Regions from separate parts of the Megamonas sp. Calf98-2 genome, predicted to be linked through region 1. Evidence: riboswitches for the same ligand, from Rfam matches in the RefSeq annotation. Region 1 holds a riboswitch; the other holds the start of a gene.
What was found. A riboswitch is a leader RNA that binds a small molecule or an ion and turns the genes downstream of it on or off. The one in region 1 is predicted to bind ZMP and ZTP.
Positions count from the first base shown of each region.

Region 2: linked by a shared signal. The riboswitch ahead of BMX03_RS08285 (phosphoribosylaminoimidazolecarboxamide formyltransferase) and the one ahead of BMX03_RS04180 (formate--tetrahydrofolate ligase) in region 1 are both predicted to bind ZMP and ZTP.

Region 1 covers NZ_FOCY01000009.1:56,725-65,492, forward strand. The annotation lists gene BMX03_RS04140 (MBL fold metallo-hydrolase) at 1-184, opposite strand, end outside; gene BMX03_RS04145 (polyprenyl synthetase family protein) at 432-1,409, shown strand; gene tatA (twin-arginine translocase TatA/TatE family subunit) at 1,436-1,765, shown strand; gene BMX03_RS04155 (twin-arginine translocase TatA/TatE family subunit) at 1,847-2,038, shown strand; gene tatC (twin-arginine translocase subunit TatC) at 2,050-2,844, shown strand; gene BMX03_RS04165 (menaquinone biosynthesis decarboxylase) at 2,887-4,347, shown strand; gene BMX03_RS04170 (4-hydroxybenzoate octaprenyltransferase) at 4,340-5,188, shown strand; gene folD (bifunctional methylenetetrahydrofolate dehydrogenase/methenyltetrahydrofolate cyclohydrolase FolD) at 5,206-6,072, shown strand; ZMP/ZTP riboswitch at 6,106-6,191, shown strand; gene BMX03_RS04180 (formate--tetrahydrofolate ligase) at 6,307-7,977, shown strand; gene BMX03_RS04185 (MFS transporter) at 8,049-8,768, opposite strand, start outside.
Region 2 covers NZ_FOCY01000025.1:503-14,163, reverse strand. The annotation lists gene BMX03_RS08340 (LysR family transcriptional regulator) at 1-271, opposite strand, end outside; gene BMX03_RS08335 (AzlC family ABC transporter permease) at 405-1,172, shown strand; gene BMX03_RS08330 (AzlD domain-containing protein) at 1,165-1,470, shown strand; gene BMX03_RS08325 (sigma 54-interacting transcriptional regulator) at 1,523-4,306, opposite strand; gene BMX03_RS08320 (PTS sugar transporter subunit IIA) at 4,516-4,977, shown strand; gene BMX03_RS08315 (PTS sugar transporter subunit IIB) at 4,994-5,275, shown strand; gene BMX03_RS08310 (PTS galactitol transporter subunit IIC) at 5,391-6,740, shown strand; gene BMX03_RS08305 (class II aldolase/adducin family protein) at 6,782-7,471, shown strand; gene BMX03_RS08300 (dihydroxyacetone kinase subunit DhaK) at 7,495-8,499, shown strand; gene dhaL (dihydroxyacetone kinase subunit DhaL) at 8,517-9,146, shown strand; gene pfkA (6-phosphofructokinase) at 9,217-10,185, opposite strand; ZMP/ZTP riboswitch at 10,335-10,413, shown strand; gene BMX03_RS08285 (phosphoribosylaminoimidazolecarboxamide formyltransferase) at 10,455-11,630, shown strand; gene BMX03_RS08280 (hypothetical protein) at 11,756-12,154, shown strand; gene BMX03_RS08275 (GntR family transcriptional regulator) at 12,186-12,953, opposite strand; gene deoC (deoxyribose-phosphate aldolase) at 13,082-13,661, shown strand, end outside.

The sequences.
Region 1 (8,768 bases):
GTGTAATAAATAAGTGATGGATTTTTGTCATATCTATTTGCGCTTTTTCTAATTGAGCTAAAATTCCATTTCCGCCACCAGCATCAACTAAAAAATATTCATCATCTATATTTAAGGCAAAACATGTATTAAAACATTTTGTAACCATAGCATTGCCTGTTCCTAATAAGATTAATTTTCTCATAGCTAGCACCTCTATTAACATAATAGTTGTTAGTATTTATTATAGCACAAAAGAATAAACTCTGGGTTTATTTCCTACATTTCATCTATGTATACAAATACTTACCTATAATAATACATAACCCAGTCTGTTACTTTTTATTTATCATTAAAGAAAGCCATATAATAATAATTTATTATTTACTAACATGTCTATTTTGTAGTAAACTTAATTAAGTTAGTAATTCGAAATATGCAGGTGATATAATTTGTTAACAAAAAATAAAATGTTCTTCATTATTAAGAAAGATTTATCATCGCTAGAAAATTTATTACATGAGACCGTTACATCTCCTGTTGACCTTATAACTGATATTGGAAATCATCTTATAAGCTCTGGCGGAAAACGTATTCGACCCGCCTTATATCTTCTGGCGACAAAGAGTAATCCTAATTTAGATAAAGATTATGTAATGCCTCTTGCTATGGCACTAGAAATGATTCATACAGCTTCTCTTGTTCATGATGATGTTTTAGATAATGCAGCTACTCGCCGTGGTTCTGCTACTGCCAATGCAAAATGGGGAAATAATATAGCCGTACTTACTGGCGACTATCTATTTGCTAAAGCATTTGCAGCCATTGCTAAAAATGATTATGGCACGCGAATTTCTGAGCGCTTAGCAACTATTGTCTGTGATTTAAGCGAAGGCGAAATCTTACAAAACCATTTTGGTTATACAATTCCAGACTCTATTGATATTTATTATGAACGCATTGCCAAAAAAACAGCCAATTTTATTGCTACTAGCTGTGAAATCGGTGCAATTGTTGCTAAATTATCAGCAAAAGAAATTGATGCTCTCCGTGAATACGGTTATTGTATCGGCATGGCATTCCAAATAGTTGATGATATTTTAGATTTAACCTCTGACTCTAAAAAAATCGGCAAACCTGCTGGAAACGATATTTTGCAAGGTGTAATCACTCTTCCTGTAATTCATGCCTATAAGCATGGCGAAAATAGCGAAGAGTTAAAAAATATCATCGAAAATCGTCAAATGAGCTTAGAAGAATTAAATCGTGCTATTAATATCGTAAAAAATTCCAACAGTATTGATTTTGCAAGACAAACTGTTACAGAATTTTTAAATCGCGCCAAAAATATTCTACCTGATAGCTTACCACAGTCAGTTAGAACATCTTTCATTGAAATAGCTGATTTTATTGGTAGCCGTGATTATTAAAATAAATTTTTACTGAGGTGACTTAAATGTTTGGTATTGGTTTTCCTGAACTTATCCTTATTTTAATCATTGGTCTTGTAGTATTTGGTCCTGGCAAATTGCCTGAAATTGGTCGTGCTGTAGGTAAAGGCTTACAAGAATTTAAAAAAGCCACTTCTGAATTATCAAATTCCGTTAATAATACTACTAATAACGCTTCTATAACTCCTACACCACCTAATCCAGCTAACCCAGAACAACCATCTGTAGCTCCTGTCTTCATGCAAGAAACTGCTACAGAAAAAAATACTACTACTGCAAAAACAGAAACAACAACACCTAAAACTCCAGTTGAATCTGAAAAAACTACTAAATAATCTATAATAATTGACAACTACTTTTTAAATTATATTCTTTATTTAGTACTAAAAATAAAAATAAAAGTGAAGGTGATTTAAATGTATAGTATTGGTATTCCTGAACTTGTATTAATCTTGGTTATCGCTTTAGTTGTATTTGGTCCTGGTAAATTGCCAGAAATCGGTAAAGCTGTAGGCAAAAGTCTTCGCGAATTCCGTTCTGCTTCTACAGAAGATAATACAAAAACTATTGATGCTAAAAATGAAGACGAAAAAAAAGATAAAAAGTGAGGTAGCAATTTATGTCTCAAGATATGAACGAACATACTTCTGCTAATACTGTTACTGCTTCAACTTCAGAAAATCTACCAACAACTGAAGTTAACGAGCAGACAACTACAAATAATGGCAGTATGTCCATTATTGCTCACCTTACTGAGCTTAGAAAACGCCTTATTCGTTCACTAATCGCTATAGGTATTGGTAGCTGTGTTGCTTATTATTTTATTGAAGACATAATGCACATCTTAACAGGCCCTGCTGGAAAGCTTTATTATATGCAACCAGCAGAGGCATTTTTTACTTATATTAAAGTTGCTGTATTTGTCGGATTTTTACTTGCTCTACCTATAGTTTTATATCAAATATGGCGATTTGTTTTACCTGCCTTAATCGGTATGGAAAGATATTTAATCTCCGTTATCGTGCCTATTTCGCTAATTTTATTTTTAGCTGGTTTAGCCTTTTCCTTTTTCTTTGTCATGCCCGCTGGGATAAAATTCTTAATGGGCTTTAGCACTGAAGAACTTCAACCTATGTTTTCGCTAAAACAATATTTTGACTTTGTCATTGCCTTTTTATTGCCATTCGGCTTTATCTTTGAAATGCCTTTAGCCATTATATTATTAGCCAAAGTAGGTATTATTTCTTCAAAATTCTTAGCAAAACAACAACGCATTGTAATCTTTTTAACTTTTGTTGTTGGTGCTATTATTTCCCCAACACCAGATGTTTTTTCCCAATCTATGATTGCTATACCTATGATTTTACTTTATGAAATAAGTTATGTCATAGTTCGTTTTGCTATGAAAAAATAATGTTAATCACTTACGCAATATAAATATAAAGGAGCGATTTTTTTGGCTTTTTATGATTTAAGAGAATTCATCAACGCTTTGGAGTCTCGTGGTATGCTCAAACGCATCAAAACTCCTGTTGATTGTAATTTAGAAATCACTGAAATCACTGACCGCGTTTCCAAAATGGAAGGCAAAAAAAATGTAGCTTTATTATTTGAAAATGTAAAAGGCTACGATATGCCTGTACTTATGAATGCTTTTGGTAGCATGGAACGCTTGGCACTTGCTTTTGGTGTAAATGACATCGAAGAAATTCCTAATGAACTTCGTGAAATCTTAAGATTACCTTATATTTCCCTTCAAAATAAAATGGATTTAATCCACATCATTCCAACTGCAAAACGTGCTATTAATTTCCCTAAATATGTAAAAAAAGCACCTTGCCAAGAAGTAGTTATCACAGATAATCCTACTTTAGATAAATTCCCTATTTTGAAATGTTGGCCTCAAGATGGTGGTCCATTCATCACTTTACCACTTGTATTCACTCGCAATCCAAAAACAGGTAAACGCAATGTTGGTATGTATCGTTTACAAAAATATGATGGTCAAACAACTGGTATGCACTGGCATCTTCATAAAGATGGTGCTAGCAACTATCGCGCTTATCAAGAAATGGGCAAAGATAAAATTGAAGTTGCTGTCGCTATTGGTACAGACCCAGTAATCACATATGCTGCTACTGCTCCACTTCCTCGTGATATCGATGAAATGGTATTTGCAGGCTTTTTACGTAAAAAATCTGTAGAAATGGTAAAATGTAAAACTGTTGATGTTGAAGTACCAGCTTGCAGTGAAATCGTACTTGAAGGATATGTAAATATCGGTGAAACTCGCCGTGAAGGTCCTTTCGGCGACCATACAGGTTATTATTCATTAGCTGATGATTATCCAGTATTCCACATCACTTGTATAACACATCGCAAAAATCCTATTTATTCTGCTACTATCGTTGGTAAACCTCCAATGGAAGATTGCTTCTTAGCTAAAGCTACAGAACGTATTTTCTTACCATTATTACAACAGACTTTACCTGAAATTCGCGATATCAATTTCCCTCTTGAAGGTGTATTCCATGATTGCGTAATGGTATCCATCAAAAAAACATATCCACAACAAGCTAAAAAAGTAATGCATGCTATTTGGGGTATGGGACAAATGATGTTCACCAAAATGATCATTGTCGTTGATGAACATGTTGACGTTCAAAAAGAAAAAGAAGTTTGGTGGCGTGTTTTCAACAATATTGATGCTAAACATGATATTGTAATGGTTGAGGGTCCACTTGACGCCTTAGACCACTCCTCACCAATGGCAAAATGGGGTACAAAAATAGGTATTGATGCTACAAAAACATGGCCAGAAGAAGGACATACTCGTGAATGGCCTGATGAAATTAACATGTCTGACGATATTAAAAAACTTGTAGATGCAAAATGGCAGGAACTCGGTCTTGAGTAAATTATCTGCTCATATTAATAATATAGCTCTTCATCATTCTGTATTTGCCCTACCCTTTGCTTATATGGGATTATTCCTTGCGGCAAAGGGTATCCCTACTTTTCACGATTTTTTATGGGTAACACTTGCAATGATAGGGGCTAGAAGCTCTGCTTTAGCTATGGATAATCTTGTCGATTTGAAATTTGATAAACAACAAAATCGCATGTCCAAGCGTCCATTAGTTACTGGAGCAATTAAACCTATTGAAGTAATTATCCTCATCATCGTCAGTCTTTGTATATTTTTATATTCTGCTAGTCAGCTAGCTCCTATTTGTCTAAAATTAACACCAATTTGTTTATTTTTCTTATTATTTTATCCATATACGAAAAGATTTACTTTTCTTTGTCATTATTTTTTAGGTGTAGCTTTAGCCATGGCACCTGCTGGTGGATATATCGCTGTTACAGGTGAATTGCCATTTGGTATTATTTTATTAAGTGGTGGCGTTTGTTTATGGATTGGTAGTTTTGATGTAATTTACGGTAGCCAAGACCGCCAATTTGATTTAGACCATAAACTTCATTCTATGGCAACACAATTTGGTGTAGCTAATGCTCATAAAATAGCAGCTTTTTTCCATTTTATTTCTATTTTATGTTTTATCGGTGCTGGAATCTATTTTGATTTATCCTTTATCTATTATATTGGTGTATTAATAGCTATCTTGACATTAATTTATCAACATAGCCTTATCACTCCATATGATTTCAGTCGTTTAACTCAAGTTTATTTCATGCGCAATGGCATTGTTTCTATTGTCATTTTTGTATTTACATTAATCGATATTTTAAGTTAATAAAGAAGGTGTTATTTTTGAGTGCACAAATTTTATCCGGAAAAATATTTGCTAGTGAATTTAAAGAAGAAGCAAAAAAACAAGTTTTAGCTTTAAAAGAACAATATAATATCACTCCTGGTCTTGCTGTAATTATCGTTGGTGAAAATCCAGCTTCTAAAGTTTACGTAAATAATAAACATCGCACTTGCGAAGAAGTTGGTATCTATTCTGAAGTTATAAGCATGCCTGCTGATACAACAAAAGAACAACTCATCGCCAAAATTGATGAATTAAATTATCGCCAAGAAATTCATGGTATTTTAGTTCAATTACCACTTCCAGAAGCTATTGCTAAAGAAGAAGCAGATATTTTAAATGCTATTTGCCCATTAAAAGATGTTGATGGCTTCCACCCTGTTAATGTTGGTAAATTGATGATTGGACAAGACGATGGTATGATACCTTGTACTCCATATGGTTGTTTAAAAATGCTTCAATCCGCTAAAATCAATATAGATGGTGCACATGCTGTTATCGTTGGTCGCAGTAATATTGTGGGTAAACCTATGGGACAATTATTACTCGCTCAAAATGCTACAGTTACTATTTGTCATTCACATACTCACAACCTCAAAGAAATTTGTCGTTCTGCTGATATTTTAGTGGCAGCTGTGGGCAGACCTCATTTTATCACTGCTGATATGATAAAACCTGGTGCTACTGTAATTGATGTTGGTATCAACCGCATTGCACCTAAAAAATTAGTTGGTGATGTAGATTTTGATAATGCTGTAGAAGTAGCTGGTGCTATCACACCTGTTCCAGGTGGCGTAGGTCTTCTCACTATAGCTATGCTCATGCAAAATACTATCAATGCTGCAAAATTACAACTTGCTAAATAAATTTGCCTTTGTTATAATAAAAGCATAATTTCATAAATAGTATGGAACTGACGGATTTTAGTGGAATTAACCACATGAACTGTACTATTATCAAAAAGTCGACCGTCTGGGCATAATAATATATGCTCAGGCGTTTTTTTATGCCTAAGCATATGTTTGGCAAAATTTATATTGCCTTTTTCCAAAATATATAATACTATCAAATTAGTTTAATTATTGGAGGTACTAAACCACATGAAAACAGACGTGCAAATTGCTCAAGAAGCTATTATGGAACCTATTGGTAAAATTGCTCAACATCTTGAAATTCCAGAAGATGAACTTGAATTATACGGAAAATATAAAGCTAAAATTTCTTTAAACTATTGGAACACAACTCTCCAACAAAAAGAAAATGGTAAACTTATTCTTGTAACAGCAATTAATCCAACTCCTGCTGGTGAAGGTAAAACAACTACTAGCATTGGTCTTGGCGATGCTCTTCATAAACTTGGCAAAAAAACTGCAATCGCTCTTCGTGAACCTTCCTTAGGTCCATGCTTTGGTATGAAAGGCGGTGCCGCTGGCGGTGGTTATGCTCAAGTAGTGCCAATGGAAGATATCAATCTTCATTTCACTGGCGATTTCCACGCTATAACATCTGCTCACAATTTACTTGCTGCTGTTATCGATAACCATATCCAACAGGGCAATGCTCTTGATTTAGATGTTCGTCGCATCACTTGGAAACGCGTTGTCGATTTAAATGACCGTGCTCTTCGCAATATCATCTGTGGTTTAGGTGGTAAAGCTCATGGCGTACCACGCGAAACTGGTTTTGATATCACTGTTGCATCTGAAATGATGGCTATTTTATGCTTGACTTCTGACCTTGAAGATATGAAAAAACGTCTTGGCAATATCATCATTGGTTACACTAGAAGCGGTCGTCCTGTTCGCGCTGAAGAATTAAATGTAACAGGTGCTTTAACTTTATTATTCAAAGATGCAATTAAACCAAACCTTGTACAAACTCTTGAAGGCACTCCTGCTCTTATCCATGGTGGCCCTTTTGCCAATATCGCTCATGGTTGCAATAGTGTAATGGCTACTAAATACGCTTTAAAAATGGCTGATTATACTATTACTGAAGCAGGTTTCGGTGCTGACCTTGGTGCTGAAAAATTCCTTGATATCAAATGTCGTTTCACTGGATTTAAACCTGATGCAGTAGTAATTGTTGCTACTATTCGCGCTTTAAAAATGCATGGTGGACTTGCAAAAACTGAACTTGCTACTGAAAATATCGAAGCACTCAAAAAAGGTATGACTAACCTTGCTAAACATATTGAAAACATTCAAAAATTCGGTTTACCAATTGTTGTAGCTATAAATGCATTCCCTACTGATACAGAAAATGAACTTCAAGAATTAAAAGCTCTTTGCGAATCTATGGGCGCTTCTGTAAGCATTTCCGAAGCTTGGGCAAAAGGTGGCGAAGGTGCTATCGACCTTGCTCAAAAAGTTATTGAAGCAACTGAAAAACCTTCTAACTTCCAATACATGTATGACGTAAATGATTCTATCAAAGATAAAATCAATGCAATCGCTACAAAAATCTATGGTGCTGATGGCGTAAACTACACACCTGCTGTAGAAAAAACTATCGCTGAATTTGAAGCTGAAGGTCTTGATAAAATGCCAATCTGCATGGCAAAAACTCAATATTCCTTAAGTGATGACCAATTCAAATTAGGTGCACCAACAGGATTTAAAATCACTGTTCGCGAACTTCGCATCAGTGCTGGCGCAGGCTTTATCGTAGCCTTAACAGGTAATATCTTAACAATGCCTGGTCTTCCTAAAAAACCTGCTGCTGAAAATATGGATATCGATATTAACGGAAAAATTACTGGCTTATTCTAATTTTCTACGTTAATTATTAATTAAAAATCAAAACCCCAAAAGTTTGTTTAAATTAACTTTTGGGGTTTATTTTATCCTCTTTTATTAAATTTAGTCATATTTTTTAACAATCTAAGATTAATAATCATGGCGATAATGGCAAAAATCGCACCACCTAAACCAACAAAAGGCATAGGCACAAAATTTATGATTATTCCACCACAAGCTGAACCTAGTGCTATACCTGTATTAAAAGATACAGGATTTAATGCAGAAGCTAAAGTTATAGCTTCTGGTTTTTCTCTTGTGGCTGTCTTCAAAAAATGCAATTGTGCTGGTGAATTTTGTAAATACATTATCACACCCATGAGTAAAATATTTATCAAACCTAAAACTAAATGATAACTAGTAAAAATAAGTGCAAGTAAACATAGAGCTTGTAAGAAATATACCATTGGCATTTTCTTCATGCCACCTAAACTAGCTATTCTTCCTGAAAGTAAATTACTGATAATCGTACTAATACCAAATAAGCTCAATACTAAACTTGTCATGGAAATAGGAATTTGTATATATTGTTGTAAAATCGGTGTCAAATATGTATAAAATACATAACTTCCAGCAGCACCACAAATTACAATAAGCATACCATAATTTATACGCATACTTTTCAATAAAATAAATTGATTACATAAATTTGTTTTTTGTCCACTACCTACATTTGGTAAATAATGCCACAACATCAATAAAATACATATACTAACTACAGATAATAATATAAAAGTCATTTGCCAACTAAATATTTGACAAAT
Region 2 (13,661 bases), on a different contig from region 1:
CGCTATGCTCTAAACCTTTCATTTCCTGTTGCTTTTGTTTCAATGAAAGTTCAGCATGAAAAATTGCCTGTATATACGGATAAAAAGATTTACCGTCATCTGTTAATGTTATGCCCTCTTTTTTTCTATCAATCAAGATGGTTCCTAATTCTTGTTCTAACGCCTTTATACTTTGACTAATCGCACTTTGCGAATAGCCCACTTCTTTTGCTACCTTTGTAAAATTTCCATTTTCTATGACTTTACAAAAAATCCCATAACGCGAAACCATATGCATTCGCTCTCCCATTAGTTTTACTTATATAGTTATTATAAATATTCGTTTTCCTAATGTAAATATAACTGCTATAATATTTATACAAAATACATATTTAAAAATAAAATACAAAATGGAGGAAATCGCTATGAATGAATTAGATATTGCTGACGATGTTTATCCAGTAGACAATATCTCTGTAAAAAAACAAGCTTTTAAAGATGGTATACGTGATGGTTTTCCTATTGCTCTTGGTTATTTAGCAGTTTCCTTCTCTTTGGGAATCACTGCTAAAAATGCAGGACTAACAGCATTTCAAGGCTTTTTAACAAGCTTTCTTGTAAATGCTTCCGCTGGTGAATATGCTGGCTTTACTTCTATTGCTACAATGGCAACATATATAGAAGTATTTCTCGTTATCTTAATCGCTAATTCTCGTTATTTGATTATGAGTTGCGCTTTAAGTCAAAAATTATCGCCAGATATTCCATGGTATCAACGCATTTTAATCGGCTTTGATATCACAGATGAATTATTTGCTATTTCTATCGCTAGACCTAATTATCTAAATCCTTTTTATTACTTTGGTGCTATGTTCATCACTATGCCATGTTGGGCTGGTGGTACAGCTCTTGGAATTGTTGTAGGTAATTTATTGCCAATTCAATTAATAAGTGCTTTTAGTGTAGCATTATACGGCATGTTTTTAGCCGTTATTATTCCACCTGCACGAAAAAATAAAGTAATTGGTGTATTTGTTATCATCAGCTTTATTGCTAGCTACTTATCCACTTACCTTCCTTATATATCTGAATTATCAAGTGCTACACGTATCATTATTTTAACTATAGTATTATCTTTGATTGCTAGCATCTTATATCCAGTAAAAACAAAGGATGGTGAAGAAAATGTCTGAGGTATATATATACATTTTAGTCATGGCTTTAACTAGTTTTGCTATTCGTGTTTTGCCACTGACTTTAATTCAAACAGAAATAAAAAATCCGCTGATAAAATCTTTTCTTTACTATGTTCCTTATATCACATTAGCAGTTATGACTTTTCCTGCAATTATACAGGTAACACAAACACCACTTTCTGGAGCTATTGCTCTTGTCATTGGTATTGTACTTTCTTGGTTTGGTGCTAATTTATTCCAAGTAGCCTCATCTTGTTGTTTATCTGTATTCGTTGTAGAACTTTTACTTTTATAAAAAATCTTTACTATGAAAAAGGCATCTTAATAAATTATTAAGATGCCTTTTTTTATTTTTTTGTAGTTATAATTTTTACAATATATGCTACTTCATCATCACTTATTTTTATATTATAATCTTGCTCTATATCTTTTAAAGCTATTATTATTTTATCAAATAAAAGTTTTTCTTTTTCTTTGTATAAATCTAAATTATTATATTTTATATCAATTTTACTTAAACATCTATCTAACATACATCCCATATGAATCATTAAGTCTAGTACATATTCTTCATTTTTCGGATTATATTCTATTTTTTCTATAAACTTCCTAATTTTAGTTATAGCATATTTAGGATTTATAAATTTAACATATTTTTCTAATAAATCTTTAGCTGTTTCAAAAATAGTATAATTTGCTTTATTTTCAGGTAACATAAATATACCATTAATATTTCCATCTAATAAATGAAAGAATACTTGTTGTATTTCAGATTGCATTAATTGATTTATTGGAAAAAATGGGATTGGTAAAATAGGATCAATTGTTCCAACAACTGCTAAAATATAATACCTATCTTGCATTTTTTTAAATACATCTTTTGCATTTTCTAAATCAACAGGAATAATTTTTATCTTATCAGCATAATATTTATCAATTAATTCTTCTAAGATGTTTTTAGCAATTATACTACTACCTTTGCCTGTTGCACAAACTGATAAAATAGCTAATTCTTTCTTTTTAGCAACAACAATTTTATTACAATTATCCTCAACAAACTTTGCCTGTTCATATACATTATCTATATCTTCCATATCATATAAAACATGTCTTAACATTTCTAAAGCTATTGGTGTTGAGACATTTTTTACCACTTTAGTTTTTATACCTGTTTCAGATGTTAATTTCTTATCAAAATCTAATAAAGATCCCATATCTGCCAATATTATAATACCTTTACCCTTATTTATAGCTAATGCCATTGATTTTAATTTTTTATATGTTTCATCAATACTTTGGGATAATGGCATATCTATTGCTTTCATCATATTAGTATTTAGCAACATATTACAGGTATTAGCAATACTTGTAGCTGTTGAATCTCCATGACATATTATAATTATTCCTATTTTATTATTGTCCGATATCTCCACTCTACTATGAAATAATAATAATGCTAAAAATCCTTTTTCACTTTCTGGAACAATTATTCCAAATTTATTACTAATTTTTTTCACTAAATCATTTGCTACACTAAATTCTTCTGGATGTTCTTTTTTTATCTTAAATAAATGTTGATTACTACTTACATTATTCTCTTCTACTCTCTTTATTAATTCTTGAATATGTAATGATAAACTAAATAAAAAATGATTAGAAAAATTAACTTGTAATTTTTCTCTTGCGTATTCTATAAACTGCATTGTTGCTAATACAATATCTTTAGATACTAATTTATAAAGATTATTTAAATTAGAATTTGTATTGTTAAAATGTTTACTTACACTACATAAATAATTATCAATATCAGTTTTTAATACATCTGTTATATTTTCTAGCGCTACTCCCTTTTGTTTTAAACTATCTAATTTCTTAGTTATAATTTCATATATATCATTTGTTTCTTCATATTCTATATTTTTACTATTAGGTCTAATAACTATATCTTCAGAAAACATATTTAAATAACTTGTAATTGATTTATCTAACTTTAAATAATTCAATAATACATCTCTAATTTCTTTATTTAACATTTGATATCCAACATATATTCGTTGATTATTTTGTAAATATTGTAAAAAAGCATTTGCACATAAAAGCTTTATTTCTGACCTTAATTGTCCAATATTACCTCCAATGAAATCAAATAATGCTAAAGCTTTTAAAACTTCTGGTGCTATTAATATTTCTTGTTGTAAATTTATTGCTTCAAAACGGAAAAATTGTTCTATAAGTTCTATTTTTTCCGCTATAGGTTTATCTTTATATCTTGGTAAAATTATATTTACTGGAACACGTCTAATAAATGTATTTAATAATGTAGTAGATGGATCTTCTGTAGTTGCTGCTATTATTAAAACATTACTTTTTCTTTTACTTCCATCTCCTAATCTATTATATTCACCTTTGTCCATAAGATAAAATAACATTTCTTGTCCATCTGGTGGTAATCTATGTACTTCATCTAAAAATAAAATTCCTCCATTAGCTTTTTCTACTAATCCTATTTTATCTGTATCAGCACCAGTAAATGCACCTTTCACATGTCCGAACAACTGCGATAATAATAACTGAGGATTATTAAAATAATCTGCACAATTAAAGGTTACAAAAGGATAATCTTTATTTTCTTTATTATTCATCAACAATCCATATGCATGCATAGCTTGAGCAAATGTTGTTTTCCCTACTCCACTTTCCCCTAATAATAGCGTATGTAATCCTTTAGGCGGATATACAATTGCTGCTTTTGCCTGTCTAACTTGTGATAGTAAACTACTATTATATCCTAATAACATTTCAAATGGATCATTTATAGATGTATTTAATATATATTCCCTTAATTCATTAAAAGTATATATATTTTTTATTGGTACATTATATTTTTTATTCATTTCATTTAATATTTCTTTATCTATAAATGTAACTGGTCTACTATTAATTTTTACTAATTTACCATTCTTACACAATAGATTTAATATACTACTAGCATTATTACGTAAAATACCATATTCATTTTGTATCTCTAATGCTGTTATACCTAAATTTTTACCATCTTTTAAACCCTTTATAAAAACCTCAACCTTACAATTGCGTTTTATAAAATCTAAAATATCATTTGCTTGACTCATCTTATACTCCTTATTTATTAGAATTTTTATAAAAAAGATAATATATACACTATTCATTTTATAATATATACACTAGCATAAAAATTATAATTTGTGTATATATTTTTTTATCTTTATATATTATTAATATACATTTTTAATATACATTAAGTTGGCACAAAAATTGCATTATAAATATTACAAAAATATATTTTAAGGAGGTGCTTGTTATGTCTACTTCTATGTTACATGAAGATTTAATATTTTTAAATTATAAAACTACTAACTTTAAAAATTTGATCGAAGAATTATCTCATATTTTATATAAAAAAGGTTATGTAAAAGAAAGTTATACTTCTGCTATTTTAGAAAGGGAAAAACAATTTCCTACTGGATTAAAAACACCTGGTATTAATATTGCTATGCCTCATACGTATCCAGAACATGTAATAAAACCTGCTATTTTAGTAGCTACTCTAGAAAATCCTATTGATTTTCATGAAATGGGTAATAGTTCTAATACTGTTCCAGCAAAATTAATTTTTATGTTAGCAGTTACAGATCCTAAAGGACATTTAGAAATATTAAGTAAGTTAATGTCTATATTTTCTCAAGAAGATAAACTTATTGATCTATATAATTCTACTCAAGCCAAAGAAATTATAGATAAATTAAATAAAGTTTTAAATTAAAAGGAGTTTGATTATCATGAAAAGAATTTTTGTAGCTTGCGGTTCTGGTGTTGCAACAAGTCAAACAGTTGCTTCTAAAATTCAATCTATGTGTGAAGATGAAGGATTAGATGTTTCTGTTGAAGCTGTAGATATTAAATCTTTAGAAAGTATTATTGATCAGTGTGACATTTATGTTTCAATTGTTTCTGACAATGCTGATGAATGGGATGTTCCAACTATTAAAGGTATTCCATTCTTAACAGGTGTAGGTATGGACGAAGAATTTGAAAAATTAAAAGAATTAATTGAAGCATAAAAAAAGCGGACTCTATGATATAAAACACCATAGAGTCCAAAAAAATATATATTGCACGACTATTATAACATAAAAATAATTCATTACAAAACTACAATCAAAGGAGGAAAACTGTATGTTTAATGATATATTAAATTATATTCTTGGCCTTGGAGCCGCTATATTTTTACCTATAATAATGATTATACTTGGTTTATGTGTAAAGATGAAATTAAAAAAAGCTATTATGGCAGGTCTTACATTAGGTATTGCTTTTACTGGTATGAATGTTGTTTTAGGCTTTATGTTTAGTAGTATTAGTCCTGCCGCTCAAGCGCTCGTAGAACGTACTGGATTAGAACTAACTGCTATTGATGTTGGTTGGTCCCCAATAGCTGCTATTGCTTGGGCATGGCCATTTGCTCTTTTTATGTTTCCTCTACAAATTGGTATTAACTTAGTTATGCTTGCTTTAAAATTAACAAATTGTTTAAATGTCGATTTATGGAATGTCTGGGGAAAAATATTAACTGCTACTTTAGTTGCTTATATTACTGGAAATATTGCCTTCGGTTTTATTGCTGGCGCAATTCAAATAATCTTAGAATTAATTAGTGGTGATTTAATTCAAAAAAGATGTTATGAAGCTACTAAAATTCCTGGTGTTACTTGTACTCATCCAATGTTTTTACAAGGTCCTATTTTATTTTTAATTAATCGCATTCTAGATTTTATTCCTGGTATCAATAAAGTTAACATTGATGCTAATGAATTAAAAAAACGTATTGGTATATTTGGTGAAAATAGTGTAATGGGATTCATTGTTGGTGGATTAATCGCATTTTTAGGTGGTTATGCTATTAAAGAAATTTTAATTACAGCAATGTCTGTTGCAACTGCAATGATTTTATTCCCAATGGTAGCAAAACTTTTCATGCAAGCACTTGCCCCTATTGCTGACGCTGCTGGTGCCTTTATGAAAAGTAAATTCAAAGGCCGTGATTTTTATGTTGGTTTAGATTGGCCATTTATGGCTGGCTGTTCTGAAGTCTGGGTTATTGCTATTGTATTGGTTCCTATTGAATTAATTCTTGCTGTTGTTTTAAGTCAATTAGGTTTAAATACATTAATTCCACTAGCTTCTATTATCAACGTTGTTTTAACACCACCAGCTATGATTATTGCTAGAAAAAATCTTGTTCGCATGTTTTTAATTTCTATTATTGCTACTCCATCTTATTTAATTGCTGCTACTCAGTTTGCACCACAAATTACAAAGATGGCTGCTGATACTAATACACTTCATGCCGAAGCAGGTCAATTCATATCTTGGATGCAAGTTGAAGCTCCTGAGTTTAGATGGTCTATCGTACATGCATTTAATGGCGATTTAACTGGTATTATTGGAATTATTATCTTTGCTATTTTATTTGCTTGGTATTTCCTAAGCATGAAAAAAAGCAATACTCAAGATAGTGCTAAATAAATAAATTACTTAAAATATTAATTTTGAAAGGTTATATAAATATGTTAGAAGAATTAAAAAAACAAGTTGTAAAATATGCTCTTCAAGCTGATAGAAGTGGTTTATGTAAACATAGATCTGGTAATTTTAGCGTTCGTGATCCTAAAACAGGATATGTATGTATTACTCCTACTGGAATGGATAGAGAAGAAATGACCTATCATGATGTTGTTGTTATAGATCTAGATGCTAATGTTATTGAAGCAGAAACTGCTCAACGTAGACCGACTAGTGAAAGTTTAATGCATTTGGAAGTATATAAACAACATCCTGATATCAATGCCGTAGCTCATACTCATTCAAAATATGCTACTGCTTTTGCTGTTCTAAAAAAACCTTTACCTGCCGTTGTTTATGAAATCTTAGGTCTTGGTTGTAAAGAAGGAATTGTTCCTGTTGCTGATTTTGGTAGACCAGGAACACCAGAACTAGCTATTAACACTGTAAAAGCTTTAGAAAAATCAGATGTTGCTTTAATGCAAGCACATGGTGTAATCGCTATTGATAAAGATTTAAAAGAAGCTCTCTTAAAAGCTAGTTATGTAGAAGAATTAGCTGAAATTTATTATCATACTCTTGTTATTAACAATGGTAATGAACCTCCTTATGTATCAGATAGTGAACTTCAAAAATGGGAATATCCTAAAGAAATTAAACTATTGGATTCATTAACTAGAACATCTTCAAAATAAAACTATAATAAGGAGGATATATTATGAAAAAATTAATTAATAAACCAGAAGACTTTGCTCGTGAAACAATAGAAGGAATTGTCTTAGCTCATCCAGAATCCTTAAAAATGGTAAATAATAGTTGGCACTGTTTAGTTCGTGCAGACGAAAAAAAAGAAGGAAAAGTAGCTATTGCTACTGGTGGTGGTTCTGGTCATCTCCCAGTATTTTTAGGATATGTTGGTTATGGTCTTGCTGACGGAGTAACTGTTGGTAATGTATTTGCTTCTCCAAGCGCAGAAGCTATGCATGAAGTTGATAAAGCTATTAATTCTGGTGCTGGTGTATTACATTTATATGGTCGCTATGGTGGCGATATTATGAATTTTGGTATGGCTTCTGATTTAGATGAAATGGAAGACATTCCTGTAAAAGAAGTATTAGTAACCGATGATATTGCTTCTGCACCTAAGGGTAGTGAAAATAAACGTCGTGGAGTTGCAGGTTTAGTATTTGCCTATAAATGTGCTGGTGCAGCTGCCGAAAAAATGTATAACTTAGACGAAGTTGCTCGTATAGCTCAAAAAACTGTTGATAATACAAGAACAATGGGCGTTGCTCTTACACCTTGTATTGTTCCAGAAGCTGGTAAAGCTACTTTCAGTATTGCTGAAGATGAAATGGAAATCGGTATGGGTATACATGGGGAACCAGGTATTCATCGTACTAAATTAATGAAAATTGATGATGTTGTTAGTAATATTATGGAAAAAATCCTTGAAGATCTACCATTTGAAGATGGTTGTGAAGTTGCTGTTTTAGTAAATGGTCTAGGTGGTACACCAAAAGAAGAATTATATCTTGCTTATCGTAAACTTTATCAAATCTTATCTGACAAAAATATTTCTATACATCGTAAATATATTGGTGAATATGCTACTTCTCTTGAAATGGCAGGAATGTCTATATCTTTATTAAAATTAGATGATGAATTAAAAGAAATGATTGATGCTCCTTGCTATTCTCCATTTTTTGAACAAAATCATTAATAAAGGAGGATTTTCTTATGGAAACTATTAATAAACTCAAATTAAAGGAAATTCTTGGTAATATTTTGGAGTCTATGCAAGATGCCAAAGATGAATTAATTGCTCTTGATGGTGCTATGGGCGATGGAGATTTAGGTCTTACTATGTGCAAAGGATTTGAAGCAATTTATCAAGAAATTGATATACTAGAAGAAACTGATATGGGGAAATTAATGATGAAATTAGGAATGAAAATGAATTCTGTAGTTCCTTCCACTATGGGAACATTAATTTCTACTTGTTTCGTAAAATCTGCACCAAAAGCCAAAGGCAAATCTGAATTAAATCTAACAGATTTAGTAGAAATGGGCAAAGCTGCTGTTGATGGTGTTATGCAACGTGGTGGTAGTAAAATCGGTGATAAAACTATGCTAGATGCTTTAGCTCCAGCAATTAATGCCTTAGAACAATCATTATCTGAAAATAAAACATTAGCTGAAGCTCAACAAGCTGCATATCAAGCATCAATAGAAGGTGTAGAAAAAACAAAAACTTTAAAATCTGTTCATGGTAGAGCTGCTTATTATAATGAACAATCTATAGGCAAGCAAGATCCTGGAGCTACTGCTGTTATGTATATTTTCCGTGGTATTGCTAAATCATTTTAAAACCTTTTCTTCTAAAAAAAGTCTAGAAATAACTTATATAAGTTATTTCTAGACTTTCTTATTTTTCTTATTATAAAGAAATCACTTCTGCTAAATGTCTTAAATCTTCTGGGTATTCTTTTTTATTAGTGATTGCATCACGTAAATCAATGCAAACAATATTTCCACGTTGCATACCAAAAACAATATTATGAAGTCCAGAAACAGCTGCAAGTGTTGCTTGTTCGCCTAATACACTTGCAAATACACGGTCATTAGCTGTTGGTGAACCACCACGTTGAACTAAACCTAAAACAGTCAAGCGTGTGGAAATTCCTGTTCTAGCTTCTAATTCTTTTACTAACTCTTGCATATTGCCAGTACCTTCAGAAGCCAAAATTACTAAATAAGATTTACCACCATCATGTAATTTTTGTACTTTATTGATAATTTTTTCCTTATCAAATTCTTCTTCTGGTACTATAACCATATTTCCGCCACCAGCAACGGCTGAATATGTAGCAAGCCAACCACATTTATTGCCCATTACTTCAATAATAAATGTACGACGATGTGCTTTTGCAGTATCACGAATTTCGTTGATTGCCTGTAAAATAGTATTTACAGCAGTATCTGTACCAATAGCATAATCTGTTCCCCAAATATCATTTTCAATAGTAGCTGGAATACCAATTACAGAAAATCCTGTTTCACGTTCAAATTCTTCTGCTCCACGTAAGCTACCATCACCACCGATAACAATCAAAGCATCAATATTATGTTTTTTTAGATTTTCATAAGCTAATTGACGACCTTCTTTTGTACGGAAACGCTTACAAAAACTTGTACCCAAGAAAGTACCACCACGCTGAATAATATCGGCTACAGATATAGAAGTTAATTCTTCCATATTATCATCAACTAAGCCTCTATATCCATCATAAACGCCCCATATACGCACGTTATTATTAATCGCAGTTCTCACTACAGCTCTAATAGCCGCATTCATTCCTGGTGCATCTGTACCACTTGTCAATACAGCAATATTTTCTACTGACATAAAAAAACCTCCTCAAAAATTAAAAGCATTTATATATTTTATTCGCTAAATAATAACTAATATCCTTGTAAAAATCCCTAAAAAAACAAAATCTCCAAATATTATTGCTTAGCTTGACAACTCATACTCTAAAATGATAAATTTTAGTTAACAATCTGTGTAACTGACGGAAGTGGAATTAACCACATGAAGCACAGATTTATACAGCCGACCGTCTGGGCAACAAAATCTAATAGTATTATATTTATTTTACAGGAGGAATATCGTAAATGAATTCTATGGAATTAAAATACGGATGTAACCCTAATCAAAAACCTGCTCGCGTTTTTATGAAAGATGGACAAGATTTACCATTCACAGTTTTAAATGGACGTCCAGGTTATATTAATCTTTTAGATGCCTTTAACAGTTGGCAATTAGTTCGTGAATTAAGAGAAGCTACAGGTCTTCCATCTGCTGCATCTTTTAAACATGTAAGCCCTGCTGGTGCAGCTGTTGCTGTTCCTTTATCTGAAACATTGAAAAAAATGTATTTCGTTGAAGGTATCGAACTCACACCTATGGCTACAGCATATATTCGCGCTCGTGGTGCTGACCGCATGTCTTCTTATGGAGATTTTGCTGCACTTTCCGATGAATGTGATGCTGCTACAGCTCGTTTCTTAGCCCGTGAAGTATCCGATGGTGTTATTGCTCCATCTTACAGTGCTGAAGCTTTAGAAATCTTAAAAACAAAACGTAAAGGTAACTATCTTGTAATTCAGATGAACCCTGATTACAAAGCACCTGAACTTGAAACAAAAGAAGTTTTTGGCGTTACTTTTGAACAAAAACGCAATGATATTAAAATCACTGAAGAATTATTCAATAACATTCCTACAAAAAATAAAAATATCACAGATGAAGCAAAACGTGATTTACTTATCGCTTTAATCACATTGAAATACACTCAATCCAATTCCGTATGCTATGCTAAAGACGGACAGGCTATCGGTATCGGTGCTGGTCAGCAATCCCGTGTACATTGCACTCGTCTTGCTGGTAATAAAGCAGATATCTGGCATTTACGTCAAGCACCTCAAGTATTAAACTTACCATTTAAACCAGATGTTCGCCGTCCAGACCGCGATAATGCAATTGATGTATATATCTCTGATGAATATATGGATTTACTCGGTGGCGACGATTGGAAACGCGTATTCACTGAAAAACCTCCAGTATTCACTAAAGAAGAAAAAGATGCTTGGCTCGCTCAGGTAAAAGGCGTAGCTCTTGGCTCTGATGCATTCTTCCCATTCGGTGATAACATTGAACGTGCTCATAAATCCGGCGTAGAATTTGTCGCTCAAAGCGGTGGTTCTATTCGTGATGATAATGTTATTGAAACTTGTGATAAATACAATATGGCAATGGCATTCGTTGGAATTCGTTTATTCCATCATTAATTTCTATAAATAGAATTATAATGAATATTAATCTTTTTTATTCAATATGTATTTTAATTTTAATAAGTATTTTTTGTATATTTTTTCTTAAATTATATAAAAAAACAAACTCATTAAAAATATATTTGATTTTACTTACACTTATTAGTCTAAATTTATATTATTCTAGTCATTCACCAATTACATCTTATCCAGATACATTACCAATAAAAGAAACTATCCACATGACTGATAAAGAAATTGTTTATACTATTGTCAAACAAGAACTATCTTATCATAAAAATAAAAGTCTTTTTGCTAATGGTAAAATCTTTGATTATAAAGATATCTCTGTATATAGTGTATCTAATGAACCAACTATATATTCTGTAGTATTTTCTATTCAGTCAGGTGATGACGATTTTTGGTTGCCTGGTAATGGGACTAAACAAGAAAATAATTGGATTATTAATAAATCAAATTATATGCAACTTATTAAAGAAAAAGATTATTATCGTCTTATTTCTATAGGGACAGGATTATAAAAATGGCACTAACTGTGTTAGTGCCATTTTTTTATTTATAATACTTATCTTTATATAAATCTACATTCATTTTATACATATCTGCTCGATAAGATGCCAATGAATATTCAAATGGAATATCATTTTGATTATATGCAACCGTTGTTATATATAATAATGGAGCATTTTCCATAATACCCAATAAATCAGATAAATAAGGGTCAGCAACTGTTGCATGAATTTGACGATTAATATGAGCAATCTCTATATTATATTTTGTTTTTAAAGTATCGTATAAAGAATTTTGCTCTAAATCTTCATCAATTAAACCCTTACATAATTTCACAGGTATAAAAGTTTTAACATAAACTATAGGTTTATCATCGGCATAGCGCAAACGTTCAAGACAAATAACTTTATCTTTTTCTGTTAGCTTCAATTTTTCCATAACTTCAGCAAAAACATCTATTTCTGATATAGATAAAAGCTTCGTTTTAGGCTTTAATCCATAATATTGCATCTCTTGATTATATGTTTGGATTTTTTGAATAAAATCTCCAGCAATTTTAGGGCGAGTAACAAATGTTCCTTTTGACTTAATTCTATTTAAATAACCTTCATGTACTAATTCTAAAAACGCTTGTCTAACTGTCGGTCTTGAAACATTTAAATATGCGCATAATTCTTCTTCTGGTGGAACTAATTCACCATCTTTTAAGCTATTATCTTCAATATGCTTTATCATAAAAGTTTTTATTTGATAATATAGCGGAATAGGAACTGTTCTATCTATTTTTAATTGTTCATATATCGAATTCATTTATAATCTCCTTTCAAAAAAATTATAAAATATTAACTATCTTTTATCAATAAGTTATTATATATTGACTTAATTTTGTTATTTTGTTATTATGTAATTACATAATAACAAAGAAAAGAGCAATAACTATGAATAAATTTAGTAAATACTTTGATCACACATGTTTAAAACCTTATGCTACTAGAGAAGATATGGCTAAACTTTGCGAAGAAGCTAAAAAATATGATTTTATGATGGTAGCTATCAATTCTACACAGACAAAATTATGCAAAGAGCTTTTAAAAGGAACTGACATTCATGTAGGTGCTGCTATTAGTTTTCCTTTAGGGCAAACTACAATTGAAACTAAAGTCTTTGAAACTAAAGATGCTATTGCAAATGGTGCAGATGAAATTGATTATGTAATTAATATTACAGAATTAAAAGAAAAAAATTATGACTATATCAAAGAAGAAATGACTCAAATCGTAGATGTTTGCAGAAAACATAATGTAATTTCTAAAGTTATTTTTGAAAATTGCTATCTTACTGATGAAGAAAAAATTAAATTATGCGAAATAGCACTTGAAATAAAACCAGACTTCATCAAAACTTCTACAGGCTTTGGTACAGGTGGCGCTACAGTTGAAGATGTAAAACTCATGAAAAGCATTGTCAAAAACACAGTAAAAGTAAAAGCCGCTGGTGGAATTCGCGATTTAGATACTT